DNA from 3 places in the Exiguobacterium sp. s91 genome. Region 2 is predicted to be linked to each of the others. Evidence: a T-box and tRNA genes for the amino acid it is inferred to sense, from the RefSeq annotation. Region 2 holds a T-box; the other regions hold tRNA genes.
What was found. The T-box of region 2 lies ahead of argS (arginine--tRNA ligase). A T-box ahead of a tRNA ligase gene usually reads a tRNA of that ligase, here a tRNA-Arg.
Positions count from the first base shown of each region.

Region 1 (10,736 bases), on a different contig from region 2:
AATTTGCGACGCAGTATCACATCGAGACGAATCACCGGGATTATGTGCATGCGAAGGAGGAGAAGTGATGAAATGGGAACGTAAAGTCGTCGCTGTCGGTGGCGGGACGGGACTCTCGACGCTTCTTCGTGGACTGAAGCATTATCCGCTCGACATCACAGCCATCGTCACGGTCGCTGATGACGGCGGCAGTTCTGGTCGTCTGCGGACGGAATTCAACATGTTGCCGCCGGGCGATATCCGAAACGTCATCGTCTCCTTATCGAAGTCGGAGACGTTGATGGACCGAATCATGCAGTACCGGTTCGAGACTGGGGAAGGCTTACACGGGCATTCGCTCGGAAACCTGATGCTGACGGCAGCAACCCAGCTCTGTAACGGTTCGTTCGTCGAAGCAATCGGCGTCATGGGACAACTGTTGAACGCGGAAGGAAAAGTCTATCCGGCGACAGAGCGGACGATCACGTTATGTGCTGAGTTCGAGGACGGAACGATCGTCAAAGGTGAGTCGTTGATTCCGAAGGTCGGTAAGAAGATTGAACGGATCTTCCTTGAAGAACAAGACGTCCGTCCGGTACCGGAAGCGATTCAGGCGATTCTTGACGCCGACGTCATCGTCCTTGGTCCGGGTAGTCTCTATACGAGTATCATCCCGAACGTCCTGATCGATGAGATCCGGGAAGCGATCCAACAATCACTGGCTCCGGTCGTCTATATTTGTAACGTCATGACGCAACCCGGCGAGACGACGGCGTTCACAGCGAATGAACATTTAGCGGCACTGGAACGCTTCCTTGGACAAGGCGTCGTTGATACGATCATCGTCAACAACGAATCGATCGATGCGAGTTACCTGAAGAAATACCAGAAGGATCACGCTGACATCGTCACCTATAATGAAAAACAATTCGAGCTCGCTGGCGTTGAAGTGCTGGCAGACGATATCGTCGATTACAATCATCACTTCATTCGTCATGACTCAGATGCCGTCGCAAGCCTCGTCATGCGAAAAGTGTTGTCGATTCGACGGATGCGTCAACTCGAAGGAAAGGAGGAGCTGACATGAGCTTTGCCTCAGAAGTCAAAAAAGAATTAACGCAGATTCCGATCACCGATCACGAGATGAAGGCGGAACTCGCGGCACTCGCTCGGATGAACGGTGCGATCTCGTTCGGTCTCGGACGTGGTCTGACACTCGATATCTCGACCGAGAATGCCTCAATTGCCCGTCGAATCTACTCATTGCTAAAAAAAGCATATGGTGTCCATCTCGATCTGCTCGTGCGGAAGAAAATGCGTCTGAAAAAGAATAACGTCTACATCGTCCGCGTCAAACAACAGGCGGATAAGATTTTGCAAGACCTCGGAATCCTCGGAGAGGGGTTCACGATGATTCGTTCAATCAGTGATACGATCCTCAACGATGAACGAAAAGCGCGGGCGTATTTACGAGGGGCGTTCCTCGCCGGGGGTTCGCTCAACAATCCCGCGACGTCGTCGTATCACTTGGAGATCTTCAGCTTATATGAAGAACATAATGCAGCGCTCCGTGGTCTATCGAACGTCTTTGATTTGAACGCGAAAGCAATCGAACGGAAAAAGGGACATATCCTCTACATCAAGGAGAGCGAGAAGATTTCCGATTTCCTCAAGCTCGTTGATGCGACACAATCGATGCTGCGGTTCGAGGACGTCCGGATCTTAAAAGATATGCGTAACTCGGTCAACCGTCTCGTCAACTGTGAGACGGCAAACCTCAACAAAACGGTTGGTGCGGCATTACGCCAAGTCGAGAACATCAAGTTCCTCGAGCGGACGGTCGGACTCGATGTCTTACCGGATAAGTTGAAGGAAATCGCGATCTTGCGCGTGACACATCAAGACGTCACGTTACAAGAGCTCGGTGAGATGGTCGAAAGCGGCTCCATCTCAAAATCTGGGATCAATCACCGGTTGCGGAAGATTGATCAAATCGCTGAAAAAGTACGGAATGGAGAGTCGATGACAGGGGCCTTATAAGAGGGTCGCTTGCGGGATGAACCATAGTCTACTATAATATATAGTCGATGCAACTAAATGTTCGAATTAAGGAGTTTTTGAAATGGCTAACGAAAAGAAACGTATTTCGCTGACAGTCGATGCGAAGTTTGATGAAGTGTTAACAAAAAAAGCAAAATCAATCGGTGTACCGAAAAGCACACTCGTTGCGTTCGCAACATCTTTATTCCTGAAACAATTACAAGCAGAAGAAGAGCTTTCGCCACATGCGAACGCGATCTACTCGCTGATTCGTGAAAACCACGATATCGTTTCAGACATCACAGACTTGATCGACTGATCATCGACCTCTCGTTCTATAAGGAACGGGAGGTTTTTTTGTATGCAACGATAAGCGACAAGACTTTATGGATACAAAAAAAGTGCCTCCCGAAGGAGACACTCTGGATGACTTATGCACGTTCCATGACGCGGTCGATGAGACCGTAATCAGCAGCAGCTTGTGCTGACATGAAGTTGTCACGCTCTGTATCGCGTTCGATGACTTCAAGTGGTTGTCCTGTGTTTTCAGCCATGATTTTGTTGAGGTGCTCACGCATTTTGATGATACGCTCCGCATGGATTTTGATATCCGATGCTTGACCTTGTGTACCACCGAGTGGTTGGTGGATCATGATTTCAGCGTTTGGTAACGCGAAACGTTTTCCTTTTGCGCCTGCTTGGAGCAAGAACGCACCCATCGATGCTGCCATACCGATACAAATCGTTGAGACTTGTGGCTTGATGAAGTTCATTGTATCGTAAATCGCCATACCGGCAGTGATCGAACCACCTGGGCTGTTGATGTAAAGCGAGATTTCTTTATCTGGATCTTCTGCTGCTAAGAACAGAAGTTGGGCAACGACTGAGTTGGCGACGTTGTCGTCAATCGCGCTCCCAAGAAGAATGATGCGGTCTTTTAGCAAACGTGAGTAGATATCGTAAGCACGTTCCCCGCGGTTTGTTTGTTCGATGACTGTTGGAATTAACATAGTCTTTGCCTCCTTATAGTTGGTATGTAGCTTCCTATTCGACTTATCCTTATCATAATCCTTTGGTCAATATTGGTCAAAAGATACGATGCGACTTTTAGGTATTTTTCCATTACAAGGGCAAATGAAACATATCAATATAGAAAAAAGGCAACGCCATTGCTGGCATTGCCTTGTAGTTGAATAAATGGTACACCCGGAGAGATTCGAACTCCCGACACCTGGTACCGGAAACCAGTGCTCTATCCCCTGAGCTACGGGTGCATCTGATGTACTGAACAATTAATAGTATAGCGACATTTTTTCAGAAAAGCAATAGGGAAGGATGACTTTTCTTTTCCTGAGCGGTTCGAGAAAGGTTCAGAGCATGTTTTTTAAAACGTTTCTTCTATAATAAGAAGTGGAGGAGGGGGAATTGATGGATCAACGCCAGGAACAGACGCAACAGATGACTTTATCGGCGTCACAACAGTATCAATTACATGTGCTTGAGCAACCAGCGGCAGAGCTCGAGGAGGAATGGCGACGGTTGAAACGACGATTGCATCGTCATTACCCGAATCAGGTTTCGCTAGAGGTCGAGCAGATGGCAGGACATTTGGCATCCTATGAAGACGAGCTTCTTGCACAAATACGTTTAGAATCAGTCAGACAGGAAATAGGATATATGGCGGAACAACTCATCGTGTATTTAGAAGCGGACGGTTTATTGCGGACGTCGGACGAGCAGCTCGCTGCATCCTTCTCGACCGATGTCGCAACGATTACAGAAGCACGGACACTCTTACAACAATGTGAACCAGTCGGCATCGCTGCCCGCTCGGAACGCGAGTGCCAATGGTTACAGGCGATCGAGCTTGACGACGCGGAATTGATCGGACTGACGGATCGGCTACGACATGAACCGGCGAGTCAGGTGTTCGCTCAGTTCAGTGAACAGGATCGAGCGCGGTTGCGAAAACGATTGACAAGGCTGAGCCGGACACCGGACCTTCCAAAAGAAGAACGATCGGTCATGGCAGAAGCGCGGATTCACCTGTTAGATGGAAAACTTCAAATCGACTGGATGACACTCGACACGGATCAGACGTGGCTCGGATTAAAAGAGGCAACGCCTTTTTTGCGCGCGTACGAAAGACGTCGCGTCACGATGCATGCCATCCTCTCGGTCTTGCTTGAGCGACAAGAACGCTGGTTCAAGGGAGAACTGCATCTCGAGCCACTGACGAAAAAACAAGTCGCTGAGGCAACGGGACATCATCCGTCAACGATTGGTCGAGCGATTGCTGAGAAGTATGTCGAGACGGTCCATGGTCTCGTTGCCCTAGAAGACTTGTTCGTCTCACGGACGACAACCGGAGATTCGAGTTTTTTGATTAAACGGCGGATCGCCGAATACATTCAACACAGCGATCGTCCGTTAAGTGATCAGCAATTGACGGATCGTCTGCAAGCAGACGGTCTGACAGTCGCGCGACGGACGGTCGCGAAGTACCGGGCAGCGCTTGGTTTAACGAAAAAAACGATGCAGCAAAGGAAGGCGCAATCAGAATGGGATTAAAACGACACAGACACTTAACACTCTATTCACGTCCGGGATGTACGCTATGTGAAGAGGCCGCCATCTTACTCGACTTCGTACTCGATGAGTTTCCGGAATGGACGTTCGAGGAAGTCAACATTGATCAGGATGAAGCGCTCAGTCTACGGTTCTTATATGAGATTCCGGTCGTCATGCATGACGAGGAAATCTGGAGTTATGGCAAATTCGAGACGGAAACGATAAGAAACCGCTTACTTCAAAAAACTTGAGAAACGAGACTTGCAAGGCGAGAAATGGACTGTTATGATAACGGTGTACCAAGTGGGACACGTTATGACATGCGGGACAGAAAGCGTCCAGCTACTTGAGAGGAGAGGGAAATACATGATTCGGCAGTTAGTCCAGATCCAAAAACGAATCGTGCCTGATCTGATCGAAGAAATGCAGACACGCTACGACATCCTTCATTACGTACGACTGATGCAACCGATCGGACGACGTACGCTTGCGACAAGCCTTGGCTTGACGGAACGCGTCTTACGGCGGGAAGTCGACTTCTTGAAGCAGCAAGACCTCCTAGAGGTCGCGACGCAAGGGATGTCCTTGACGGATGAAGGACGAAACGTTCTTCGCAGCATGCACAGCATCATGGGAGAACTCGCAGGGATCTCAGACATGGCGAAAGCCTTGAAAGAGAGACTCGGAGTACGGGACGTCGTCATCGTACCGGGTGATTCCGATGAGACCTTCTGGGTACAACGAGACATGGGGCGGGCGACCGTCGCACGACTCAAACGAGAGCTTTCTTCAGACCATCACAATACGATCGCTGTCACAGGCGGTACGACGATGGCTTCCGTCGCGGCGATGATGTCGCCAGACAAGGAACACCGTCCGATGACGTTCGTTCCGGCACGCGGAGGACTGGGAGAAACGCTCGAACTACAAGCGAACACAGTATGCTCACGGATGGCGTCACGCGCTCAAAGTGATTATCATCTGCTTCACATCCCAGACATGGTCAGCACAGAGACTTTCGTCAAGATGATCGAAGAGCCGAGCATAAAAAATGTACTTCAAATGATTAAAGGTGCTTCAATCGTGGTACATGGAATTGGTGAGGCGAAAACGATGGCAAAACGTCGTCGCGCGTCTGAGGATCTCCTGACCCGACTGGAACATGAACAGGCAGTAGCAGAAGCATTCGGATATTACTTCGACCGAGACGGGAACATCGTGCACCGGGTCAAGACGGTTGGTCTCCAACTGGCTGACTTGAAGCAAGTCGAACACGTCATCGTCGTCGCAGGTGGTCATTCGAAGGCAGAAGCGATCAACGCCTATGTCAAACAGTCGCCGGACATCATCCTGATCACGGATGAAGGCGCAGCAGCTTCGATTTTGAAAGGGTAACCCCCTTTTGAATAATAGATAACTCGCTTTACATTAAAAGGAGGAAAATTATCATGGCAGTAAAAGTTGGTATTAACGGATTTGGACGTATCGGACGTTTGGCACTTCGTCAAATTCTTCAATTCGATGGAATCGAAGTAGTCGCGATCAACGACCTTACAGACACTAAAATGCTTGCACACCTTCTCAAATATGATACGACTCAAGGTCGTTTCGACGGCGAAGTTGAAGTACACGACGGTTACTTCCTCGTCAACGGTAAAGAAATCAAAACACTTGCTAACCGCAACCCAGAAGAACTCCCATGGGGCGAGCTCGGTGTTGACATCGTTCTCGAATGTACTGGTTTCTTCACAGACAAAGAAAAAGCTGAGCTTCACTTGAAAGCTGGCGCTAAAAAAGTCGTTATCTCTGCACCTGCAACTGGCGACATGAAAACAGTCGTCTTCAACACGAACCACGAAATCCTTGACGGAACTGAAACAGTTATCTCTGGTGCTTCATGTACTACAAACTGTCTCGCGCCAATGGCTAAAGTTCTCCAAGATCAGTTCGGAATCGTTGAAGGTCTCATGACTACGATCCACGCTTACACTGGTGACCAAAACACACTCGACGCTCCACACCCTAAAGGTGACTTCCGTCGTGCACGTGCGGCAGCAGCAAACATCGTTCCAAACTCAACTGGTGCTGCAAAAGCAATCGGTCTCGTTCTTCCAGAACTTCAAGGTAAACTTGATGGATCTGCACAACGTGTACCAGTCGCTACAGGTTCACTCACTGAGCTCGTAACTGTACTCGACAAAAAAGTTTCTGTAGAAGAAGTTAACGCAGCAATGAAAGCAGCTGCTAACGAGTCTTACGGTTACACTGAAGACGAAATCGTTTCTTCTGACATCGTTGGTATCTCTTACGGATCACTCTTCGATGCAACACAAACTAAAGTCATGACAGTCGGCGACAAACAACTCGTTAAAACAGTTGCTTGGTATGACAACGAAATGTCTTACACTAGCCAACTCGTTCGTACACTCAAACACTTCGCAGAAATCGCTAAGTAATTCGAGCAATTAAATAGCAATTGAATAAGAGCGGAAACGATATCAGTCTCCGCTCTTATTGCGGAAAAAAGCGGGAGGGGCATTCGCCCCTCACTATACGTAAGAGACGGAGGACGAATGTATGAATAAGAAATCGATTCGCGACATCGATGTACAAGGAAAACGCGTATTTACACGCGTAGATTTCAACGTACCGTTGGAAGACGGTAAAATCACGGATGACACACGGATCCGTGCTGCACTCCCAACGATCAAACACTTGATCGACGGTGGAGCAAAAGTCATTCTCGCTAGCCACATGGGTCGTCCAAAAGGCGAAAAGAACCCTGAGTTCTCACTTGCACCAGTCGTAGCACGCCTCAGCGAATTGCTTGGTAAAGACATCAAGCTCGTTGAAGAAGCATACGGTCCAGTTGCAGAAGAAGCAGTCAGCAAACTCGAAAACGGCGATGTCGTCGTCTTAGAGAACGTCCGCTTCTACCCTGGTGAAACGAAAAACGACGAAGAGCTCGCTAAAGGATTCGCGAAACTCGCTGACGTCTTCGTCAACGACGCGTTCGGCGCAGCACACCGTGCACACGCATCGACAGAAGGTATCGCACACCATGTCGACACAGCAGTTGCCGGTCTTCTCATCGAAAAAGAACTTCAAGTTCTCGGTAAAGCTCTTTCTAACCCAGATCGCCCGTTCACGGCAATCATCGGTGGTTCGAAAGTTGCGGATAAAATCGGTGTCATCGATCACTTACTCGACATCGTCGATACGTTGATCATCGGTGGCGGCTTATCGTACACGTTCCTCACAGCTCGTGGTATCGAAGTCGGTACTTCACTTCTTGAGGTCGACAAAATCGACCAAGCGAAGGAATTCATGAAGAAAGCAGAAGAAAAAGGCGTTAAGTTCCTTATGCCAATCGACTGTGTCATCACGAAGGAATTCGGAGAAGAAACATATGTCGGACCACGTGACATCACAGAGATCCCAGCAGATCACATGTCACTTGATATCGGTCCAAAAACGGTTGAACTCTATGCAGAGGCAATCAAGAACTCGAAACTCGTCGTCTGGAACGGACCGATGGGCGTATTCGAACTCGATAAATACGCAAACGGTACAAAAGGTGTCGCGCAAGCTCTTGCGGACAGCGATGCGTACTCAATCATCGGCGGTGGCGACTCAGCTGCTGCGGCAGAGAAATTCGGTCTTGCTGACAAAATGAGCCACATCTCTACAGGTGGTGGAGCAAGTCTCGAATTCATGGAAGGGAAAGCTCTTCCTGGTGTCGAAGCGCTAAACGACAAGTAATCTAAGTTCACAAGGGAGTGTTTCTCAATGCGTAAACCAATTATCGCAGGTAACTGGAAGATGAATCTGACGCTCAAGGATGCAGTCGCATTCGTTGAGGAAGTCAAAGGAGCTGTACCTGCTTCGACGACAGTCGACGCAGCTGTGTGTGCGCCAGCAGTATTCTTGGCACACTTGACAGAAGCAGCAGCTGGTACGGATCTTAAGATCGGTGCTCAAAACATGTACGACAAAGAGAGCGGTGCGTTCACTGGTGAAATCAGCCCGCTCATGCTCAAAGAACTCGACGTGACGTACGTCATCCTCGGTCACTCTGAGCGTCGTGAGTACTTCGGCGAAACAGATGCGTTCATCAACAGCAAAGCGAAAAAAGCGTTCGAGCACGGTCTCGTTCCAATCGTTTGTGTAGGTGAAACACTGGAAGAGCGTGAAGGCGGCAAGTTCGAAGACGTCATCCGCGAACAGACAGCAAACAGCCTCAAAGGCCTTACTGTCGACCAAGTGAAAAATCTCGTCGTCGCTTACGAGCCTGTCTGGGCAATCGGAACAGGTAAATCAGCGACAGAACAAGATGCACAAGATTCTTGTAAATTCGTCCGTGACGTCGTTGCAGCTGAATTCGGTGCTGAAGCAGCAGAAGCTGTCCGCATCCAATACGGTGGTAGCGTCAAACCGGAAAACATCAAAGAATATATGGCTCAACCAGACATCGACGGCGCGCTCGTCGGCGGTGCAAGTCTTGAGACAGGATCGTTCCTCAAACTGTTGGAGGCGATTTAAATGAAAAAACGTCCAGTCGCACTGATCATCCTTGATGGTTTTGGTATGCGTGACGAGGAGTTCGGAAATGCCGTTACGGCGGCAAACAAACCGAACTTCGACCGTTACTGGGGTCAATACCCGCATACGTTGTTGAATGCGAAAGGCGAATACGTCGGTTTGCCTGAAGGTCAAATGGGGAACTCAGAAGTGGGTCACCTCAACATCGGTGCAGGTCGCGTCGTCTATCAATCGCTATCCCGAATCAACAACGCGGTCAAGGATCGCTCGTTCTTCTCGCGTCAAGCGATGAACGATGCGGCAGGTCACGTGAAGAAATACGGTTCAGCGCTTCATATCTTCGGTTTGGTCTCTGACGGTGGGATCCACAGTCACATCAACCACTTGTATGCGGTGCTCGAATTCGCGAAACTTCACGAAATCGAAAAAGTCTACCTCCATGCTTTCACGGACGGTCGTGACTGCGACCCACAATCGGGCGCTGGTTTCCTCCGTGACGCGCAAGCGAAGATGGATGAATTGAATGTTGGACAATTCGCGAGTATCTCTGGTCGCTATTATGCGATGGATCGCGATAACCGTTGGGAACGCGTCAAGAAAGTCTATGACGTCATCACGTTCGGTGAAGGTCCAACGACGAAGGATCCAATCGGCATGGTTGAAGCTTCGTACAAACAAGACGTAACGGATGAGTTCATCGAACCAACTGTTGTCGTGCAGGAAGACGGTACGCCAGTCGCACCGATCCACGATAACGATGCGATCGTGTTCTTCAACTATCGTCCTGACCGTGCGATTCAGCTTTCGAAAGTCTACAAAGAAAAAGGTGGCTTCAACGGTTTCGAAATTCCGGACAACGCACCGAAGAACCTGCTACTCGTCTCAATGACGAAGTACTCGGATGCGATTGATACGGACATCGTCTTCCCACCTGAAGACATCAAGAACACGCTTGGTGAGACATTGTCAAAACAAGGTCTCAAACAGCTACGCATCGCGGAAACGGAAAAGTATCCGCACGTCACGTTCTTCTTCAACGGACAACGTGAAGAACCATACGAAGGGGAAGATCGGATCTTGATCCCTTCACCAAAAGTCGCGACATACGACTTGAAACCGGAGATGAGCGTCTATGAAGTCACAGATGCCCTCGTCGACGCAATCAACTCGGACAAACACGACGCGATCATCCTCAACTTCGCTAACCCGGATATGGTCGGTCACTCGGGTATGCTCGAGCCGACGAAAAAGGCGATCGAAGCTGTCGATGAGTGTCTTGGGAAAGTCGTTGACTTGATTCTCAGCAAAGGCGGCGCGGCAGTCATCACGGCTGACCACGGGAACGCGGATAAAGTCCTCAATGCGGACGGCAGTAAGATGACGGCGCATACGACAGAACCCGTTCCATGTATCGTGACGGTCGAGGACGTTGAACTCCTTGAACCACTCACAGGTGCACTCGCTGATCTCGCACCAACGGTCCTTGATCTTCTCGGAGCGGACCAACCAGCAGAGATGACTGGTAAATCGATCGTATTGAAGAAATAATCCCGTCGATCGAAGTAGCTACACCACATATTTCTTACACACAAAAGGAGCGAATT
Region 1 is NZ_JACSMZ010000001.1:400,791-411,526, forward strand. Features, by position in the region: gene rapZ (RNase adapter RapZ) at 1-68, shown strand, start outside; gene KNQ06_RS01955 (gluconeogenesis factor YvcK family protein) at 68-1,066, shown strand; gene whiA (DNA-binding protein WhiA) at 1,063-2,019, shown strand; gene KNQ06_RS01965 (hypothetical protein) at 2,102-2,338, shown strand; partial or broken gene clpP (ATP-dependent Clp endopeptidase proteolytic subunit ClpP) at 2,451-3,035, opposite strand; tRNA gene KNQ06_RS01975 (tRNA-Arg) at 3,218-3,293, opposite strand; gene KNQ06_RS01980 (RNA polymerase factor sigma-54) at 3,448-4,590, shown strand; gene KNQ06_RS01985 (glutaredoxin family protein) at 4,581-4,841, shown strand; gene KNQ06_RS01990 (sugar-binding transcriptional regulator) at 4,957-5,985, shown strand; gene gap (type I glyceraldehyde-3-phosphate dehydrogenase) at 6,039-7,046, shown strand; gene KNQ06_RS02000 (phosphoglycerate kinase) at 7,168-8,352, shown strand; gene tpiA (triose-phosphate isomerase) at 8,380-9,132, shown strand; gene gpmI (2,3-bisphosphoglycerate-independent phosphoglycerate mutase) at 9,133-10,680, shown strand.
Region 1: it has a tRNA-Arg gene. The T-box ahead of argS (arginine--tRNA ligase) is inferred to sense a tRNA for this amino acid. The anticodon was not compared.

Region 2 (10,736 bases):
GATTAACATGGCAGCAAAAGATAATTCATTTGATATCGTGTCACAAATCAACATCGAGGAAGTCAAGAATGCAGTTCAGATCGCACTAAAAGAAATCACGAACCGCTTCGACTTCAAAGGTTCAAAGAGCGACATGAAGCTCGAAAAAGAGGATTTGATTCTAATCTCAGATGACGATTTCAAACTCGATCAAGTCAAAGATGTCTTAACAGCAAAATTGATCAAGCGCGAAGTCCCGACCAAAAACCTGCAGTACGAAAAAGTCGAACAGGCTGCTGGCAATACGGTTCGCCAACGCGTCATCCTTAAGAGCGGGATTGATCGTGACGATGCGAAAAAGATCAACAATGCCGTCAAGGAATCGAAATTAAAAGTGAAGACACAGATCCAAGATGATCAAATCCGCGTCACAGGTAAATCACGTGACGACTTGCAACAAGTCATGCAAATCGTTCGTGAGCTTCCGTTATCGGTCGACGTTCAATTCATTAACTTCCGTTAATCTACTCGCGTTAAATCGGCTGAACGTTCTTGTTCAGTCCATCAAACAAAAAAGGGAGGTGCTTTCTGGATCGTATCCAAGAAGCACCTCCCTTCATTTATATTGTTGCTTATTGCGCTGTGTAACCACCATCGAGAACGACAGCTTGACCCGTGACACCTGCTGCTTTGTCACTTGCAAGGAAAATAGCGTAATCCGCGATTTCTTTGACTTGGAGTAACCGTTGTTGCGGGACAAGTGGATAGATGACTTCTTCTAATACACGTTCGAGTGGTACATTCCGTGTTTCAGCGAGCGAAGACAATTGGTTTTGGACGAGTGGTGTATCGACATATCCTGGGCAAATCGCGTTGACCGTGATACCCGAAGTTGCCCCTTCTAATGCTGCGACTTTCGTTAAACCGATGACACCGTGTTTCGCACTGTTATAAGCAGCTTTCCCTGCAAAACCAATCAATCCGTTGATCGATGACATGTTCAAGATCCGTCCAGAGCCTTGTTTTTTCATGATCGGGAAGACATATTTCGTATAAAGGAATGGTGCACGAAGCATGATGCTTTGAAGCAAGTCGAATTTCTCAGTCGAGAACTCTTCGATTGGTGAGACGTGTTGCATTCCCGCGTTATTGATGACGATATCAATCGTTCCGTAATGTGCGACAGTCTGATCGATACTTGATTTGATTGCCTCTTCACTTGTCACATCACCTGCGACAGCAAACGCATCGAAGCCTTTTTCACGAAGCGTTTCAGCAGAGCGTTTTGCAGCTTCTTCCTGAAGATCGACGATGACGACCTTCGCACCTTCTTGAGCGAATTCTTCAGCGATCTCAAGACCGATTCCGCTTGCTGCTCCTGTAATTAACGCGACTTTTCCTTCGAGTTGTTTCATCATGATGGATTCCTTCTTTCTTTATCTTTACGTGTTCGGTCTCTTTACTGTACGCTGATTGAAAGAATAATAAAAATGAATACTTGTTATGACATCTATAACTCAAAAGAATAGGAGAATACTGATGGATTTCCGCCAACTGGAATACTTTACGGAAGTGGCACGCTTCAAAAGCTTCACTCGTGCCGCTGAACATCTCCACGTCACGCAACCGACACTCAGTAAAATGGTCCGTCACTTAGAAGAAGAACTTGAGATGGAATTGTTCGACCGGAGCAAACGACAAATCGTCCTGACGGATGCCGGCGAGACCTTATTGATTGAAGGTGAAAAGATTCTGCGACAGTTATCTGATCTGCCTTCTCATCTCTATGATGTCATGCATCTGACGAAGGGAACGATTCGGCTCGGCGTACCCCCACTAATTGGTTCGCTGTTTTTCCCGGGTCTACTGCGTCGCTTCGAAGAGATGTATCCGATGATTCAAATCGAATTAATCGAAGCCGGTGGACATGCGTTAGAAAAAGCGGTCGTCGCCGGTGAAGTCGATTTGATCGCAACGGTGCTGCCTTCGGATGAGCATTTAACGACACACCCCTTCATTGAAGAAGAATTGCATTTATTCTTACCGAGTGATCATCCACTCGCTGATCGGTCGATGATTGCGTTAGAAGAAGTTTCCGACATGCCGTTCGTCTTGTTCAACGAAACGTTCTCGCTACACGATGTTGTCTTGAACGCCTGCCAAGATGCCGGATTTACGCCTAACGTGTCTCGGGTGAGCTCGCAGTGGGACTTCTTATGTTTACTAGTCGCAGAAGGAAATGCCGTGACTGTCCTGCCGCGTTCGATCGCGGATCGCTTTTCGATTCGTGGCGTCAAAACGATCCCACTTGAAACACGAGTCCCGTGGCACTTAGGAATCGCTGTTCCAACCGGTCGCTACCAATCGTACGTGACGCGGAAATGGATTCAATTCGTCAGCGATATGTATTCCAAATAAGCATACTTTTCATAAAAACCATGTATTTGTAGAATGGAAATTCTTCCTTTACGATGAGAACATCGTTAAAAAAGAAAGGAAGTCCTTTACCATGGCAACTCATTTTGAATCACGTCACGAAACAGGCGTTAAAAAACTCAGCGAATTCACAGACGCAAACGCTGCACAATCGACGCATGACAAAATCTCTGAATCCCTGAAAGATATCGCTCCAGCAGTCGGTGAGTGGATCACGGATTTCGCATACGGTGAAGTTTACAGCCGCGATGGTCTCGTCAACCGTGACCGCGCAATCGTGACGATTGCTTCTCTCGTCACACAAGGTACAGAACCACAGCTTGCTCTCCACATCAATACTGGATTGACAGCTGGTTTAACAGGAAACGAAATCGTCGAAGCTATCATGCATCTTGTTCCTTACACTGGATTCCCACGTGTCTTGAACGCACTTGAAGTCGCAAAAGTCGTCTTCGCAGAACGTGGCGTCACAGTCGAAACAGAATAAGATCCGTACGACTTAATTGAAAAAAGATGGGCATGACGCATTTTCGGGTATCTCCTTAACAAAGGAGTGGTCGATCATGCGTTATGCCCTTTTTGCGGATCTTCACAGCTCAGTAGCCGACACAGCGGCTGTCCTAGCTGACATACGGCGGCTCGCTCCCGATGCGCATTTGTTTTGTCTCGGTGATGTTCATGAATGCCATGTCGGTAAAAAGCGAGCAAAGCGCTATTCTTTCGAATCGCTCTCCCTCGTCGTGACGCTCGATGATGATTTTTTAAAGCTGATTGATTTTAAGACGTTACTTGGTAATCAAGAAGAGCGCATCCTGTCGCTCGTTCCACCGCATCTATCTCCTGTCATCGATGTATTACGCGATTGCCCTCGAAAACAACGCATCGAGGGGGCATTGTTGATTCATGGAGACCAACTCAGTTGGTCGCGGGATTTTCTACCCGACCTGTCACAACAACGCGAACCGTTACTCTTTTTTGGTCATAGTCATATCAGAGGTTTGTTTCGAAATGGCATCGCCAAACCGAGCCCACTAGGTCAAACTTTATCCATCAAAGGAGGACGGTATGCCGTCAATCTAGGTCCCGTCGTGTTCGAACGAGAATGGTGTCTTTACGATTCAGAGCAACAAACGATCGTGTTCTATCAGGCGAAGTAAGAAGATACGACAAAAGCCGTCGGGCACAGGGCTCGACGGCTTTTGTTCGTGTATCTTATTGATCAGAGATAACGGACAAGCGATGCCTTGACGACATCCACTTGTGTGAAGTTCGTCTCTTCCGCGAATGTTTCGATGACTTGACGGACATCCCCTTGACGACGTACGAAGCTCGTCGGGACTGGTGTCGTACCGACAAGTTGCTCATGCAGACTCGTCAATCGATGATCATCGATGATCGTCGTCATCAAATCAAGGAACAGGAGAACATGCAGACGGTTCAAATAATCCCATGGTTTGTCTTCCGAACGGAATTCATTACGAGCGAGCCATTTTTTCAATCCGATCGCATCGATTTGACTCAACGTCTCTGTCGTACGTGCTGACTTCCAAAGCGTCAACAGTTCACCCAGTTTTTTCCGTGTCTGTTTCTTACGCATGAAGAATTCAAAATTGTCTTTCGTCCGTAATGCGTCTCCTTCAATCGGAGCAATCAAATCGGCTTCCGGCGCCGTCACGAAATCGTGAACGAAATCGACAGACTCTCCCGGTAACCAAGCAGCGACTTTCCCGTGAAACTCAGCCATGAAGGCGACCGTTTCTGCCAAAGGCTCCTGCTTCATCTGTGAAGCAGCTTGCTGTAATCGTTCTTTCGTCTCAGTCTTCATAATCTACCTCTTCTTATTCGTGGATTGGTCTTACATTTCTTCTGGAGCGCCGACACCAAGCAAACGAAGACCCTCTGTCAAGACGATCGTGACAGACTTGACGAGTGCAAGACGCGATTGTTTTGCTGCGTCATCTTCGAGAACACGGACGTGTCCGTAGTATTTATTGAAGCTTTGTGCAAGATCTAAGACGTAACGGCTGATGATTGATGGCTCACGACGTGTGAACGCGCGATCGATGACCGTCGAGAATTGGTTTAGCATCGAGACGACACCCCATGCATGATCATCTGCACTACCAGCGAATGGTGTTCCATCATAGCCACCTTTACGGAGCAATGAGTGCGCACGGGCATTCGTGTACTGGACATACGGTCCTGTTTCGCCTTCGAATTTCAACATCTGCTCAAGATCGAACTCGATGTTGTTCATCCGTTCGTTCTTCAAGTCATGGAAGATGACCGCGCCAACACCAACTTGGCGAGCCGTGGCTTCGGCATTCGCTAAGTTCGGATTTTTTTCCGCGATGTTTTGCTTCGCAACATCGATTGCTTCTTGTAGTACTTCTTCAAGCAAGACGATCCGACCTTTACGCGTCGACATTTTCTTTCCGTCCTTCATGATCAAACCGAATGGGACATGGTGCATTCCGTCGACGTTTTCGAATCCAAGTTTCTTCAAGACTGCGAACAATTGCTTGAAGTGAAGCGCTTGTTCCCCACCGACGACGTAGAACGCTTGCTCAAAGCGGTACGTTTCAAGACGATAGACGGCAGCTGCTAAGTCACGTGTCGCATAAAGCGTTGCGCCATCTTTCTTTTTAATCAAGGCAGGTGGCATACCTTCTGCTTCGAGGTCGACGACCATTGCCCCTTCTGATTCGACGAGGAGATCTTTTTCTTCGAGCAAATCGATGACGTGTTGCATCTTATCGTTGTAGAAGGCTTCTCCGTTCAAACTATCGAATTTAACACCAAGCATCTCATAGACACGGTTGAACTCAACGAGTGAGACTTCACGGAACCACGTCCAAAGAGTTGTCGCCTGCTCATCACCTTGTTCGAGTTTTTTGAACCAGAGACGTCCTTCGTCCTCAAGTGCCGGATTTGTTTCCGCTTCTTCGTGGAACCGGACGTATAATTTCAACAATTCCTTGATTGGTTCTGCACGGACCGCTTCTTCCTCACCCCACATCGTGTAAGCGACCATCAATTTCCCGAACTGAGTTCCCCAGTCCCCTAAGTGGTTGACACCGACGACGTCGTACCCTTTTTTACGCGAAATCTGGTTGAGCGCGTTCCCGATGACTGTCGAACGCAAGTGACCCATCGAGAAGGGTTTCGCGATGTTTGGTGATGAAAAATCAGTGACGATCGTTTTCCCGTTGGCTTCACTTGATCCGAACGCCTCTTTTTCCGTCAAAACTTGGTTGACGATTTCTTGCGAGACGACATCCCGGTTCAAGAAGACGTTGATGTAAGGACCAACAGCTTGAACGTTCGAGAACAACGGCGCGTCAATTTTTTCTGCGAGCTCCGAAGCAATCATGTTCGGTGCTTTACGGAATGCTTTAGCGAGCATGAAACATGGGAATGCTAGATCTCCATGATCTTCATGTTTCGGTTGCTCAATCAGTTGTTCGATTTGTTCAACTGATAAGGCACCTTCCATGACTTGATGTAATACTTCTGCATACTGCGCTTTATAACTCATCTTTATTTCCTCCTGCTTCACTGATTTTTTGGCAATAAAAAACGCCCCTTGCGCCACGCGCAAAGAGACGGAATGACCGCGGTACCACTCTTCTTGGTGTCATTTCGACACCCACCTTGTTTGGGGATAACGGGGTTCCCCCGGCTACGCCTTTTCCTTCTGGAATCGGGCAGCGTCTCAGAAGTGCGCTTCACGACCGGTTCGTCCTCAGGCTTCCACCATTCCCTGATTCGCTAGTTGACGAATATCAACCGTTACTCTCTTCATCATTGACTGTATTCGATATCTTTCACATTATACGCAATTCTTTCTTTTCTCTCAACCTTATTTTTTTGGTAAATGGCTCATCAAAATTTCCACAATTCGGGTATAGGAATAAAAGATACTTCTCAGGGGGAGGGATGTTTCATGCGCTACTACCAACATGTAGCCCGGACGAGCTGGATCGTCTTCGGTCTCGTCGCCTTGACATTATTAGTGATCGGCATCGTTCATCCACCAACCTTCCATCCTTCTGTCTCCATCATCAACACTCTTTATTTATTCGGACTCGTTCTCCTGTTTCAGTTCGATAATGTCCGTCGTGGTGGCATTTACTATACATTCCAAGAAGGCATCATCTTATTTTTATTCCTCAATTACGGTTTAACGTACGCCTTGATTTTAAGCCAAGTCGGTATTCTCGTCTTTCAATTCATGTCTCACCGAAAAGCGATTCGTTGGAAACGTTTCGTTTATCTCTACCCGATCAACGCCTTGTTCGATTTAGTCTACATCTCGCTTCCAGCCTTTGCGTATTATGCGCTCGGCGGACCAATCGGCTCAAACTTTACGTATACGAAAGCCTTACTCCCTTTCATCGGCTTTTTGATCACCGTCTTCCTTGTCTCTTATTTCCAATGTCTGTTCGTCAATCGCTTCCTCTACTTGAAATACGATTGGCAACGTCTCGTAAAACTTCAGTCCCTCGTCTACGGGATTAGCATGTTAAGTGCTCTACTTGGAATCTGGTTCTACGATGAAAGTCCGCTCGTCGCGGCTACAGTTTCCGCATTGATTCTCTTTTTGTTCAAACGTCTGTTGCAAGAGCGTGGTGACTCCCTTGAAGCAAACGATAATGCCAAGCGATTTGATGATGCGAAGGAACACTTGTTGATTTCCCGCTTCGAGCGCGAGACGATCGATTCGTTGCTCCTCGATTTACCGCATCTATTGCCGTTTTCTGAAGGTTGGATCTCGATTCAACAACAGCGGAAACAAGTCATCTATAACATCCGGACGAAACAACCAATCGACGTGTTACCACTGTTTCATTCCTTGTCAGCCGACGATTTGCATACCCCGATCATCTATGGGCTGCGTTGCGACTGGGGAAACGATATTCAAATCGGATTGCCTGTCGATCGTCACTCGATGCTAGCGATTCCTTCGATTACGAGCGGAGAGGTCGATGTTTCGATCATCCTATTCCATCAAGTCGCAGACGCCTATGATGTGACAAATGCCGACGAATTATCTCGTTTGCTCCGTATCTTTTGTCGCGTCTTAGAACGCTCACGTGAAACGGTCCAACTCTATACGGAAAGTCGGACCGATGCCTTGACCGAATTACCGAATAGTCGGGCTTTTTATGAACACGGTCGGCAGGAATTTGCCGCTGACTGCTATCCGCTCTCCGTGATCCTGTTCGATATCGATCATTTCAAACGTGTCAATGATACGTACGGTCATAAAGTAGGCGATCTCGTCCTTCGTGAACTCGGTCGACGTATCCAGGCGATCCAATTACAATATGATGATGTCTTTGCTGCTCGTTATGGTGGGGAGGAATTCGTACTTCTGTTGCGAAATGGTAGTCAAGAGGCTGCTATCCAGATTGCCGAGACGGTCCGCCATGCGGTCATGGATCGTCCCTTCCTCGTCGATGGTCACCGACTGTCCTTAACGGTCAGCCTCGGAATTGATACAGTGGAGGAAAGATATCAACGGACGTTCGAAGAATCGTTACGTCAAGCCGATCATGCACTCTATGTCGGCGGAAAACACAATGGGCGCAATTGTACCGCGCATTATGCAAACCTTTGAAAGGTCGTGACTCTATTGTCGATTACTGAAATTGAAATGACGCTACCGACATCACAAACTCATCGGACGATTCGGATTCATCGGCCACCCCATTTAGATCCTTCTGAAGCGTTACCTGTGATTTATATGCACGATGGACAAAACGTCTTCAGTGGAGAGACCGCCTCGTTCGGAAAAGGCTGGGAGATTCATCTTGCGCTACAACAGACACAGATTCCGGCAATGGTCGTCGCGATCGACAGTCCAGAAGACGGAATGGATCGTTACGATGACTACGCTCCTTGGAGTGATGAAGCTTTATTGATGCGGACTGCTTATCCTTCGCACCGGAAGTCGATCGGGGGAAACGGTAAGGTCTACATGGACTGGATCATCCGCGAGTTAAAACCGTACATTGATGCCAACTACGCGACACGCCCTGACGATACGACGATGATCGGCAGCTCGATGGGTGGCGTCATTTCGCTCTATGGATTGTTCGCATATCCGGAAGTCATCACGCGCGTCGCTGCCCTGTCGACGGCCGGATGGGCAAACTTCTCCTCACTCCTTGAATTCATCGAGCGCAGTCCGTCGCTGTCTGCTACCCATCGCTGTTATATGGATGTTGGGACAAAAGAAGTGAGTGGTCCGATGACCGAAACGGATTATTTACACACAAATGATGTCTTAGCGCGAGCGGTCGAACAGAAACTTACTCAAAGTCGCTATACGATCATTCCGGAAGCGATTCATCATGAAACGGCCTGGGCCGAGCGTTTACCGGATATTTTACGTTACTTGTTTCCTTCCTCGTGAATACACAAAAAGCCGGGCGATTTCTACTAATAAAGAAATCTTCCGGCTTTTTACGCGTGCCTTATACTAATTCTTCTTGTTGCTCTTTTTCATAACGGTTGCGCGGATGCTCCCGGCATTCATCGGAACACGAACGCATGACTTTTGGTTCGCATTCTTCACAGCAGAAGTGCTGTCGATTACATTCCGGGTTTGCACAATTAACGTAGCGCGTCTCCGGTTTTCCACAGTAGTAACATTCTGAGACGACAGAAGGATTAACGGCATTAACAGGAACTTGTACACGCTCATCAAAGACGTACAGTTCGCCTTCCCAGTCTTCTCCTTGCGTCTGTTCATCTTTTCCGTACATGACGACTCCACCTTTAAGATGGAAGATATCATCACTCTGTTGCCGTTTACGGAAGTACGCCGTGAATTTTTCACAACGAACGCCACCCGTACAGTATGTGAGAACCTTTTTCCCTTCAAACAAATGCTCGTTCTCGTCAAGCCACTCCGGGAATTCCCGTGAAGCATCGACATCCACTTTTACAGCATTCTTGAAGTGTCCGAGGTCGTATTCATAGTTGTTGCGTACATCGAGAATGACGACATCATCTTGTTTCATCATTTCTTTCCACTCTGCTGGTTCAAGATACGCAGCGTGTTCTTCTGGTACGTTGAATTCATCCTCAAAACGCCATGTGACGAGTTCTTTTTTGTAACGGACGAACGTCTTTTTGAAGGCGTGCCCTTCGACTTCATCGATTTTGAATTCGATGTCAGCGAATCGTGGATCCGCCGTCAAGTCCTTCATGTATTGTTCCGTTTGTTCGACCGTTCCAGAGAGTGTGCCGTTGATTCCTTCTGGTGCGATCAAAATCCGACCTTTAATACCGAGCTCTTTACAGTAAGCAAGATGCTCTTTCGTTAGCTGTTCCGCATTTTCGATCGGAACATACTTATAAAATAATAGTACGCGATAAGGTTTCATATTCCTCATTAGCCCCCATGTCAGTTTTTTGCAGTAAAACGAACGTTGGCAAACGAAGCGTCTAGCTATTGACTAGCTGGGAACGCCTGCAAAACGCACCCATTTAAGTATAATACCAACTCCCTTTCGAATGTACAATCTACAATTCCTGAATCCCTTTCAAGGAATTTCATTCCCTTTCTGAATCAGAAAGAGGTAAAATAAAACACAGTAGTACATCTCGCAAGGAGGATTCCGAATGCTCCATACACTTCGTGACTGGATCGAGCAGATGATTTTCTTTCTCCAAGACTTACCTGGAGGAGCTGCCACCGGTTTGATTGCCCCGTTTCTTGAGTCTCTATTTCCTTTCCTGCCACTCGTCCTGATCATTTCCGCGAATGCGGCAACCTATGGTTTTGGTATGGGTGTTCTCGTATCATGGGTCGGGAGCATGCTTGGATCACTCGTCGTCTTCGCTTGTATTCGATATCTATTTCGTCGTCCGGTTACGCGTTGGCTTGAAAAACACCATGCCGCACAACAGTGGATCGAACGTGTTCGTCACATGAGTCCCATCTCACTCGGATTCTTTTTCTCGCTTCCGTTCATGCCTGCGTTCATCATCACGTCCATTTCCGCCATGATTCAACTATCGCTGCGGACGTATTTGATCGCTGCTGGTGCCGGTCGTCTGATCGTCGTCATCATCTTCTCGCTAATCGGAAAGGAATGGTCCACGTTCCTTGAACGTCCGATGCGTCTTGTCCTTCTATTTTTAATTTTACTCGCCATCTGGGGAGTCAGTCGCGGTACGGAAGAATGGCTGAAGCGTCGTGCGCTCTCAAAACGTGCGGATCATTTACGGGAAATCGAAGATAAGATCGAACGTCCATCTGAAAAATGACTCAAGCCTGTCTATGATTCCATAGGCAGGCTTTTTAA
Region 2 is NZ_JACSMZ010000003.1:52,325-63,060, forward strand. Features, by position in the region: gene KNQ06_RS13430 (YajQ family cyclic di-GMP-binding protein) at 8-502, shown strand; gene KNQ06_RS13435 (3-hydroxybutyrate dehydrogenase) at 612-1,397, opposite strand; gene KNQ06_RS13440 (LysR family transcriptional regulator) at 1,519-2,397, shown strand; gene KNQ06_RS13445 (carboxymuconolactone decarboxylase family protein) at 2,489-2,902, shown strand; gene KNQ06_RS13450 (metallophosphoesterase family protein) at 2,979-3,572, shown strand; gene KNQ06_RS13455 (hypothetical protein) at 3,635-4,240, opposite strand; gene argS (arginine--tRNA ligase) at 4,271-5,953, opposite strand; T-box leader at 6,014-6,232, opposite strand; gene KNQ06_RS13465 (GGDEF domain-containing protein) at 6,362-8,038, shown strand; gene KNQ06_RS13470 (alpha/beta hydrolase) at 8,054-8,836, shown strand; gene trhO (oxygen-dependent tRNA uridine(34) hydroxylase TrhO) at 8,898-9,812, opposite strand; gene KNQ06_RS13480 (TVP38/TMEM64 family protein) at 10,051-10,698, shown strand.

Region 3 (10,736 bases), on a different contig from region 2:
TCGTTCATTCGTCAGCTCGATCACATGCTCGACCTAGCCGAAGCAATCACGCTCGGTGCCTTAAAACGTGACGAGAGTCGCGGAGCGCACTACAAACCGGACTTCCCGGAACGTAATGATGAACAGTTCTTGAAGACGACGATGGCGCGTTATACGAATGGTCATCCAGAAATCTTCTATGAAGACGTCGACACGTCGTTGATTCCACCACGGAAACGCGACTACAGCAAGAAGTCGAAGAAAGAGGTGAAAGCATAATGGCGACACCACTCGAATCATCTACTACGCAAAAATCGGTTCAATTCATCGTTCAACGTCAAGATGGACCAGATGGTAAACCGTATGATGAAGCGTTTGAAATTCCGTACCGTCCGAACATGAACGTTATCTCTGCTTTAATGGAGATTCGTCGGAACCCCGTCAATGCAGCCGGTGAAAAAACGACACCAATCAACTGGGACATGGGGTGCCTAGAAGAAGTATGTGGCGCTTGTTCGATGGTTATCAACGGTACACCACGTCAGTCGTGTACGGCACTCGTCGATAAACTCGAACAGCCAATCCGCCTTCAACCGATGCAGACGTTCCCAATCGTTCGTGACCTTCAAGTCGACCGTCAACGCATGTTCGATGCGCTGAAGAAAGTCAAAGCATGGGTTCCAATCGATGGAACGTACGACTTAGGTCCAGGACCACGGATGCCAGAGAACAAACGTCAATGGGCATATGAGTTATCGAAATGTATGACGTGTGGTGTGTGTCTCGAGGCATGTCCGAACGTCAACGATCGTTCAACATTCATCGGACCAGCATCGATTTCACAAGTTCGTCTATTCAACTCGCATCCGACAGGTGCCTTCCACAAGGAAGAACGCCTTGAAGCGTTAATGGAAGATGGCGGGATCATGCAGTGCGGTAACGCTCAAAACTGTGTCGAGGTTTGTCCGAAAGGGATTCCGTTGACGACTTCGATCGCAGCGATGAACCGTCAGACGACACTTCATTCATTCAAGAAGTTCTTCGGTAGTGACGAAGGACGGACAGGTGAAGCAGTTAGTTCATGATTTATCAAAGAAGGAGCTTGCTCCTTCTTTTTTCATTCAGATAGGAGGAACTCATTGTGCGCGTACCAGCTTATATTCCAGAACTTGAATCATGGCTTGAACAGATGAAACATGGCACACGACTCGACGTCGCCGTTCGTTTTGCGGAGACGGATGCCTATGGTCATATGAATAACCGGGTACCGTTCGTCTATTTTGAGGACGTTCGGACATTGATGTTAGAGGAAACAGGATATTCGCTGGCAGATGACGGCATCATCGTCGTCGCCGATGCTCAGTGTAACTATATTCGCCAAGTCTACCCACGGGCACGTCTCGCTGTCTATGCGTACCCGGTACATGTCGGTAGTGCATCGTGTGACGTCCATTATGGAGCGTTTGATGAGCAAGGTGAACTGATGTTCACAGGACGGACATCGATGGTACAAATCGACCGTGCCGGGAAAGCATTCCCGTGGAGTGAAGCATATAAAAATTCCTTGCAGAATCGATTCGAATCCGTTATCATTTGATAATGAGTTCACATATTCGAAAACGACTCACTAGTACGTTATTAGTGAAGGGAGATTTCTTAATCATGGAAAAAACATTCAAAGTCATCGCGGATTCAGGCATTCACGCTCGTCCGGCTACTCAGCTCGTCAACACAGCTTCTAAATTCCAATCAGACATCAACTTGGAATACAACGGAAAGACTGTCAACTTGAAGTCAATCATGGGTGTTCTTTCACTCGGAATCGCGAAAGATTCAGATATCAAAATCGTTGCAAACGGTGACGATGCTTCTGAAGCAATCACGACTCTTTCAGATATGCTGACTAGCGAAGGTCTTGCTCAGTAATCCTGTAATCGTACATTCTCGGACGCCGGTCTTGCACCGTCGTCCTTTTTTGTTACCATAGGAAAGATAGAAAGAGGTGGAGAAGAGTGAATCGAGCGATTGGAGTACTAGATTCCGGAGTCGGTGGGTTGACGGTCGCACGTGAGTTGATGCGACAGTTGCCCCACGAACGAATCATCTATGTCGGAGATACATTACGATGCCCGTATGGTCCTCGCCCAGAAGAAGAGATTCGTGAGTTTACGTGGGAGATGATTGATTATCTCGTGCAACAAGATGTGAAATTGATCGTGATCGCCTGTAACACAGCCACGGCTGTCGTCTTAAAAGAAGCGCGAGAACGTTTAAATATACCTGTCATCGGTGTCATTGATCCTGGAGCCCGTGCGGCAGTCAAGGTGACGCGTACGAAACGAATCGGTGTCATTGGAACGAAGATGACGATTACAAGTAATTCCTACGAGAAGGCGTTACGCCACGTCGAAGGGCAAGTCGTCGTCGAATCGTTAGCGTGCCCGCCATTCGTTCCGCTCGTCGAGTCGATGCAGACAGATGGTGCGTACGTCGAACGTGTCGTTGCCAATACATTACGACCATTGATGAATTACGATATGGATACATTGATCCTCGGGTGCACCCATTATCCGCTCCTAGCAGATGTGATTGGACGGGTCATCGGACCAGGCGTCCAGCTAATCTCTTCAGGAGACGAGACAGCGCTCGAGGTAGCAGCACTACTTGATTACAATACGATTTCAGCAGATGTGACACAAATTCCGGAACATCGTTATTACGCGACAGGCGATATCCGCTCATTTGATCAGATTGCGACGGATTGGCTCGATCAGACCATCCATGCGGAGCGCATCGTGCTTGGAACGGAGGAAGATTAAATGCGGATAGACCAACGAACGGCGGACCATCTCCGTCCTATTCAATTATCGATTGATGTCAATAAACACGCAGAAGGTTCTGTCTTGATTGAACTGGGCGATACGAAAGTCCTCTGTACAGCGACCGTCGAGGAGAAGGTGCCACCGTTCCTTCGCGGTAAACGCCAGGGCTGGATCAATGCGGAATATTCGATGTTACCACGTGCAACGGCTCAGCGGACCGCACGAGAAGCCGTCCGCGGCAAGCAGACGGGACGGACGATGGAAATCCAACGTCTGATCAGCCGCTCGCTTCGGGCAGTCGTCGATTTAGAGAAGCTCGGGGAACGAACAATCTGGATCGACTGTGATGTCATTCAAGCAGATGGCGGGACACGAACGGCATCAATCACTGGTGGTTTTTTGGCACTCGTCCGAGCAGTCGATCAATTGATCCAAGCCGGGAAACTGACAGATACACCGATCAAAGAGGGCATCGCAGCCATCTCGGTTGGAATCGTCGAGTCGAATGTCTTGCTCGATCTATGCTATGAAGAGGACGCTGCGGCGGAAGTCGACTTCAATCTCGTCATGACCTCATCGGGTAAAATCGTCGAGATGCAAGCAACAGGAGAAGAGTCGACATTTTCCCGTCAAGAGATGCTCGATATGCTCGAACTTGGGGAAAAAGGAATTAAGGAACTGATTGATGCTGGTCGAGATGCACTCGGTGTCTCTTGGTGGTATGTAGGAGAAGAAGTGGGGGAACATAGATGAAGGTCATCGTCGCAACACACAATGCAGGTAAAGTGAAGGAACTTGAAAGCATGCTGGGTCGTCTCGGTTATTCAGTCGAGTCGTTACTCGATCACGCTGATGCTCCGGAAACGGATGAAACAGGTGAGACATTCGAGGAGAATGCACTCTTAAAAGCGACAGAGGCAGCAGCCTACTTTGGTCACGCGGTACTTGCTGATGATTCAGGTCTTGAAGTCGATGCTTTAGATGGCGCTCCCGGCGTCTACTCGGCACGCTTCGCGGGTCTTGAAAAGTCGGATGCGGCGAACAATGCTCTACTACTTGAAAAGTTAAAAGGTGTTCCGGAGGAAGAGCGGACGGCACGCTTCGTTTGTGTCCTCGCGCTAGCGAAACCAACGGGTGAGACATTGACGGTTCGTGGGACGATGGAAGGGCGAATCGGTTTTGAAGCGTCGGGTTCGAACGGTTTCGGTTATGATCCATTGTTCGTCACGGCAAGCGGACAGACGGCTGCTGAGTTGACGAAAGAAGAAAAAGCGATGATTAGTCATCGTGGCAATGCATTGCGCAAGCTCGAACAGGACTTAACTACTTTCTTAGGAGTGTGATGAAGATGAGAGCGTTGATCGTTAGTGATAGCCATGGACTAGAACAAGAACTGCTTACGATATTCGAACGTCACCAAGACGTGGATTTGGCATTTCATTGTGGGGACTCCCAATTGACGCGCGACATCGAATCATTATATCCATATCGTGTTGTGCGAGGGAATTGCGATTACGGACACGATTTTCCGGAAGAAGTCATGTCGGAAATAGATGGTCGTACCATCCTTTGTGTCCACGGACATCGTCAGGACGTCAAATACAGTCTAGATGTCTTACAGCATCATGCGAAGGAAAAGCAGGCGGATATCGTCTTATATGGTCATTCCCATGTTGCGAAGGCTGAATATCGGGACGGCGTGTTATTCATCAATCCAGGTTCAATCCGGATGCCACGTCATCGACCAGACAAGACGTATGCGATTCTTGAAGTGGATCAAAACCGTTATTCTGTCGATTTTCTCGATGTGAATGGCGATCGAGTGAATGCCCTGCATCTGGACGGAACATTTTTGTAATAAAATAAATGCAATGTTTGTAATGTGATTGACACGAAAGAATTGTTCTAGTATAGTTTATTCGTGTTGACACGTCCCAATAGCTCAGCAGGATAGAGCAACGGCCTTCTAAGCCGTCGGTCGGGGGTTCGAATCCCTCTTGGGACGCTATAATTAAAATAGAGACTGCCCTTACGAGGGTGGTCTCTTTTTTTTATTCCGATTTTCGATTATAATTAAGGTATCATGAACTCGAAAGGGATGAATGCTATGTGGAAGAAAGTTGGAGCAGTCCTCGTGCTAAGTACGTTTCTTGCTGGATGTAGTGAGATTTCAAATACAGTCGACGATGCAAAACAACAGGTCAACGATGTAAAAAATAGTGTCGATTACGCTGGAGAACTTCAAGGCATTGCAAAAGACACGGTCCAAGTCACGTCAGATTTGTCGGCTTCCTTGAATGAGGCGGCTACGACAGCGCGTGAATCTGCGAACCCTGAACAGGCACTCGATCAACAAATCGAAAAGTTGAAGGAAAACGGAACGATTGATCAGTTCAATCAAGAACTGGATCAAATCGATCAACGATTAGCGGGACTTGAAAATCCGCCGCAAGAATTGCAAAATTTAAGTGCAAAACTCGAGCAGTACGTGAATCAATCGGAAGACATCGCTCGATTACTTGAAGCGGACGTCTCGTTAGATACGTTGAATCGATTAGGAATCGAGCAGGCAGGACAACTTCAAGAAGCAATCACGAACTGGACGTCTTTACTCGATCCATTTACGAAATAAGAAGTTGAACATGAAGGAGTGCCGGAATATGGGGACATCGCGCTGGATGGAACATGAACTAGAAGTAGAGCGAGCGCGCATTCTTCGTTTGCCCGCTTCTAAACAAGAACAATTGATTATGGAATTAGAGACTGACCAATTGACAGGAGAAGATGTCTTACACCGGCTCTATGTCATTCAACCACTCTTAATGCATGACCGGGAACGATTTGAAACAGTGGCAGAACGATTTCTTGAAGTCGAGGGTGTCGAGCAAGTGCTCGCACTCTTTCTTTATGAACTCGGAGAACGTTATCCGATGAAACTCGCTTTGCGCTCGGCGTCACCGTATCTGCCGTATGGGCTCGCGCTTCGATTAGATGAAATCAAACAACAGATGCGTGTTCGCGAACAAAAGCCGGCAGTTCAAAACAACCCTGTTGCGCAGCGTGAGGTAACATCAGCAACGGAACTGATGCATGTGTTACGACATGGGAGTTGGGTCGAACAAATGCGCCATTTGACCGGTATTGAATTCGAACGGACCTCTGAGCTCATTGCATACATCACCCAGAAATATCTTCAGGCGCAAGAGACCGAACATCAAAGTCTACTCGTCATTGATCAGTTATTGGGAAGCGTGCTGGATCACGTGTCATATCCGATAAGCATTCATGTGCCACACTTAGCTGTAGACTGGACGATCTCGTCACGCGAAGATTTAAAAGAAATCCTGATGGTACATCAACAGGAGCAACAAGCGTTACTGGCATCGATGCATACGTTAGAGCGAATGGATCCGTTCCGAGCGTTGCTCGTCTTGCGATCGGATCAACTGATTCATCTTGAAGAACGAGAACGAATCGGATCAGATATGGAGAAATGGCTCGCAGCATGCGAAGAACTCGCAGGTCTGACATTTGAACGTGAAGAACCGGAACGTATCCTCAGTCCGCTGGCGAAGCGGTTATACCGAGCGGCACATATCCTTTATCCAGAAGTCATCGCATTCGAGCAGATTTACTTCGATTGAGACATCTGGAAACGATTCGTTCAACAGTGGTAATCGTCAGAACGATTGTGCTATAATGTGACTTGTTGTACACACATGTACGCTAATTGACAATTTTGGAGGGACTCAGCATGACTGCAAAATGGGAAAAACAATCAGGTAGCCTCGGCGTCCTCACGTATGAAGCGCCTGCTGAAGCATTTGATAAAGCGGTAGACCAAGCGTTCAAGAAAGTCGTTAAGACTTTGAACACACCTGGTTTCCGTAAAGGAAAAATGCCACGCGCAATGTTCAACAAAATGTACGGTGAAGAAGCACTGTACCAAGATGCACTCGATATCCTTTACAAGGACACAATCGAAGGTGCAGTCGTCGAATCAGGAATCGAGCCAATCGCGCTTGAGAACATCGACGTTGAAACACTCGAAAAAGGCAAGCCAGTCGAATTCAAAATCACGTTCGTCATCGAGCCAGAAGCTACACTCGGTGAGTACAAAGGTCTTGAGTACACAGCAGTTGAAACGAACGTTACTGACGAAGACGTCGACGCTGAACTCAAAACATTACAAGAACGCGGTGCAGAACTCGTCGTTAAAGAAGATGGCGTCATCGAGAATGGCGATACAGTCGTATTCGACTTCGCAGGTTTCGATGGGGAAAACCAATTCGACGGCGGAACTGCTGAGAACTACTCACTCGTCATCGGTTCTGGAAACTTCATTCCTGGATTCGAAGAGCAAATGGTCGGTTTAAAAACTGGCGAGCAAAAAGATCTTGAAGTGACATTCCCAGAAGAATACCACGAAGCATCACTCGCTGGAAAACCAGTTACATTCAAAGTAACGATCCACGAAGTTAAAGCACAAGAGCTCCCTGAATTGACAGATGAGTTCGCAAAAGAAATGGATGAAGAAGTTTCTTCACTCGACGAGTTGAAAACAAAAATCCGTACGCGTCTCGAAAACACACGCAAACAAGAAGCTGATGCTTCAATGCGCGATGAGTTAGTCGAAGCGGCTACGAAAAATGCGACAGTTGATCTTCCAGAAGTCATGGTCGAAAACGAAGTCGAGCGTATGGTTCAAGAGTTCACACAACGTATTCAATCACAAGGCATCGACCTCAACATGTACTTCCAGTTGACTGGAACGACAGAAGAGGCAATGCGTTCTGAAATGAAAGAGCAAGCGGAAGAGCGCGTTAAAGCACGTCTCGTCCTCAAGCAAATCGTTGCTGACGAGAAAATCGAAGTAACAGATGAGGAAACTCAAACTGAACTTCAATCAATGTCAGAACTCTACAACATCCCTGCAGATCAACTTGAAACGATGCTTGCACCACAAGGTGGTCTTGAAACGCTTAAAGGCGATCTTCAATTCCGTAAAGCTATCGATGTTCTCGTCGACAACGCAAAAGCAAAATAAGCCATTTCATGGTTTTCGATCGACTTCAAGCCCAATTTCTGGTCTTGGAGTCGATTTTTTTGTACGATAGGTCAAACAAGGACAAACGATCCTTGGTTCAGAACATCAAACTGTAAATCGTTCGTCCAGGATTTGAAAGACTTTCCTTGTTCATGCTACAATCATAAATAGTAAAACGTGAGACGGGATGCTACAGGCATCCATACAATTTCCACGTTAAAGGGGTGGACCTTTATGTTTAAATTTAACGAAGAAAAAGGTCAGCTAAAATGTTCTTTCTGTGGAAAGACACAAGAACAAGTACGCAAACTTGTTGCTGGACCTGGCGTTTACATTTGCGACGAGTGTATCGAACTCTGCAATGAAATCGTAGAGGAAGAACTCGGCACTGAAGAAGAAGTCGAGCTAAAGAATGTTCCGAAACCGCATGAAATTCGTACGACACTTGACGATTATGTCATCGGTCAAGAAAAAGCGAAGAAGTCGTTGTCTGTAGCGATGTATAATCACTACAAACGAATCAATGCTGGTGGTCGCGCAGATGATGTCGAGCTTTCGAAGTCGAACATCGTCATGATTGGACCAACAGGTAGCGGTAAAACACTTCTTGCCCAAACGATGGCACGTATCTTGAACGTACCGTTTGCGATTGCAGATGCAACAAGTTTGACGGAAGCCGGTTATGTCGGTGAAGACGTCGAGAACATCCTGTTGAAACTCATCCAAGCAGCGGACTATGATGTTGAGAAGGCTGAAAAAGGAATCATCTACATTGATGAGATCGATAAGATCGCTCGTAAATCAGAAAACCCGTCGATTACACGTGACGTATCTGGTGAGGGTGTCCAACAAGCCTTGCTGAAGATTTTGGAAGGAACGGTTGCGAGTGTACCGCCACAAGGTGGACGAAAACACCCACATCAAGAATTCATCCAAATCGATACGACGAACATCTTGTTTATCGTCGGTGGCGCATTCGATGGTATCGATCAGTCGATCAAACGTCGTCTTGGTAAAAAAGTCATCGGATTCGGAAACGATTCAGAGAACCGTAACCTTACACAAAAAGAAATTCTGGCAGCTGCATTACCAGAAGATCTTCAAAAGTTCGGTTTGATTCCAGAGTTCATCGGTCGTTTGCCGGTCATGGCGACGCTCGAGCCACTTGATGAAGAGGCACTCGTTCAAATCTTGACGAAACCGAAAAACGCCCTCGTGAAACAATATAAGAAAATGCTTCAACTCGATGATGTCGAACTCGACTTCACGGAAGATGCACTTCTTGAGATTGCAAAACTTGCAATCGAACGTAAAACAGGTGCGCGTGGTCTTCGTTCCATCATCGAAGAAACTATGCTTGATATCATGTTCGAAATCCCATCGCGTGAAGACATCGCGAAAGTCATCATTACAGCAGAAACGTTGACTGGTAAACGCGGTCCAACGCTTGAGTTGAAAGATGGTACAATTGAACATGGGAAAGAAAAAGAAACGGCGTAACACCGTGACAAATCGGCTCGGAGGCTACTTGTACGCCTTTCCGAGTCTTTTTGTTTAGGAGGAATTCGAATGAAGAAAAAACAATATCCACTTTTACCGTTACGCGGTGTCGTTGCGTATCCGTTGATCGGATTGACGATTGATGTCGGGCGTCCGGTATCCTTAAAAGCCTTACTTGCATCAAAGGAACACGAAATTGATCTCGTCGTCGTCACGCAACGTGACCCAGAAGCAGAGCCGTCTGTCGACGGGCTGCACCAGGTTGGTACACTCGTTCAAATTGCGAAGATGAGTGAACTCGGGAATGATACGGTCCGTGTCCGCGTCATCGGGAAGGAACGCGTCCGGATTGAAAACGTCGAGGAGACGGACGAGGGATATCAAGCCGTCATCGAACCAATCGAGAAGATGGACATCAAAGGGGCGAAACAAGAAGCACTCGTTCGTCTGATTAAAGAACAGTTCGGTCAGCTCGTCTCTCGGATCAAAGGAATCGGAACGGATGAACGTCGTCGGTTCGAGACATACGAACGTCTCGACTCATTAACGGACTATATCACGTCGAAGTTACCAATCGATATCTCGAAGAAACAGGAGTTTCTCGAACAACAGGATCCAGTCGAACGAGGGTTGATGTTGCTTGACGTCATGAAGCACGAATATGAAGTCGTCGAACTCGAACGCGAGATGCGTGAACGGACGAAGAAGACGATTGAACAATCGCAACGCGAGTATTACTTGCGGGAACAATTGAAGACGATTCAACAAGAACTCGGTGGCGAGTCGGCTTCTGTTGAAAGTGATGCGACGAAATACCGGGAACAGCTAGCGATGCTTGATTTACCAGAAACGACGGTTGCAAACGTTGAGAAGGAAATCAGTCGTTTAGCTGTCGTACCAGCGACGAGTCCCGAACATGGCGTCATTCGTAACTATCTTGAATGGTTCTTCTCGTTGCCATGGAATGAAGCAACCGATGATTTCTTGAACGTCTCAGCTGCTTCGGAACAGCTTGAAAAGGACCATTATGGTCTAGAGAAGGTCAAAGAACGGATCCTTGAGTATCTTGCCGTTCGTCAATTAACGGACTCATTACGTGGACCGATTCTCTGTCTATCTGGTCCTCCGGGAGTCGGGAAAACGTCGCTTGCCCGTTCGATTGCAACAGCGCTCGAGCGGAAGTTCGTCCGCGTCTCACTTGGTGGCGTGCGCGACGAAGCGGAGATCCGTGGACATCGCCGGACATATATCGGTGCGATGCCAGGTCGAATCATTCGTGGTTTAAAACAAGCAGGAACGAACAACCCGGTCTTCCTGCTCGATGAGATCGATAAAATGTCAAATGACTTCCGTGGTGACCCGTCGTCCGCGATGCTTGAAGTTCTTGA
Region 3 is NZ_JACSMZ010000001.1:642,591-653,326, forward strand. Features, by position in the region: gene sdhA (succinate dehydrogenase flavoprotein subunit) at 1-258, shown strand, start outside; gene sdhB (succinate dehydrogenase iron-sulfur subunit) at 258-1,064, shown strand; gene KNQ06_RS03175 (acyl-CoA thioesterase) at 1,121-1,576, shown strand; gene KNQ06_RS03180 (phosphocarrier protein HPr) at 1,642-1,905, shown strand; gene racE (glutamate racemase) at 1,992-2,798, shown strand; gene rph (ribonuclease PH) at 2,799-3,554, shown strand; gene KNQ06_RS03195 (XTP/dITP diphosphatase) at 3,551-4,144, shown strand; gene KNQ06_RS03200 (metallophosphoesterase family protein) at 4,150-4,659, shown strand; tRNA gene KNQ06_RS03205 (tRNA-Arg) at 4,733-4,806, shown strand; gene KNQ06_RS03210 (hypothetical protein) at 4,909-5,433, shown strand; gene KNQ06_RS03215 (hypothetical protein) at 5,462-6,445, shown strand; gene tig (trigger factor) at 6,556-7,848, shown strand; gene clpX (ATP-dependent protease ATP-binding subunit ClpX) at 8,083-9,348, shown strand; gene lon (endopeptidase La) at 9,418-10,736, shown strand, end outside.
Region 3: it has a tRNA-Arg gene. The T-box ahead of argS (arginine--tRNA ligase) is inferred to sense a tRNA for this amino acid. The anticodon was not compared.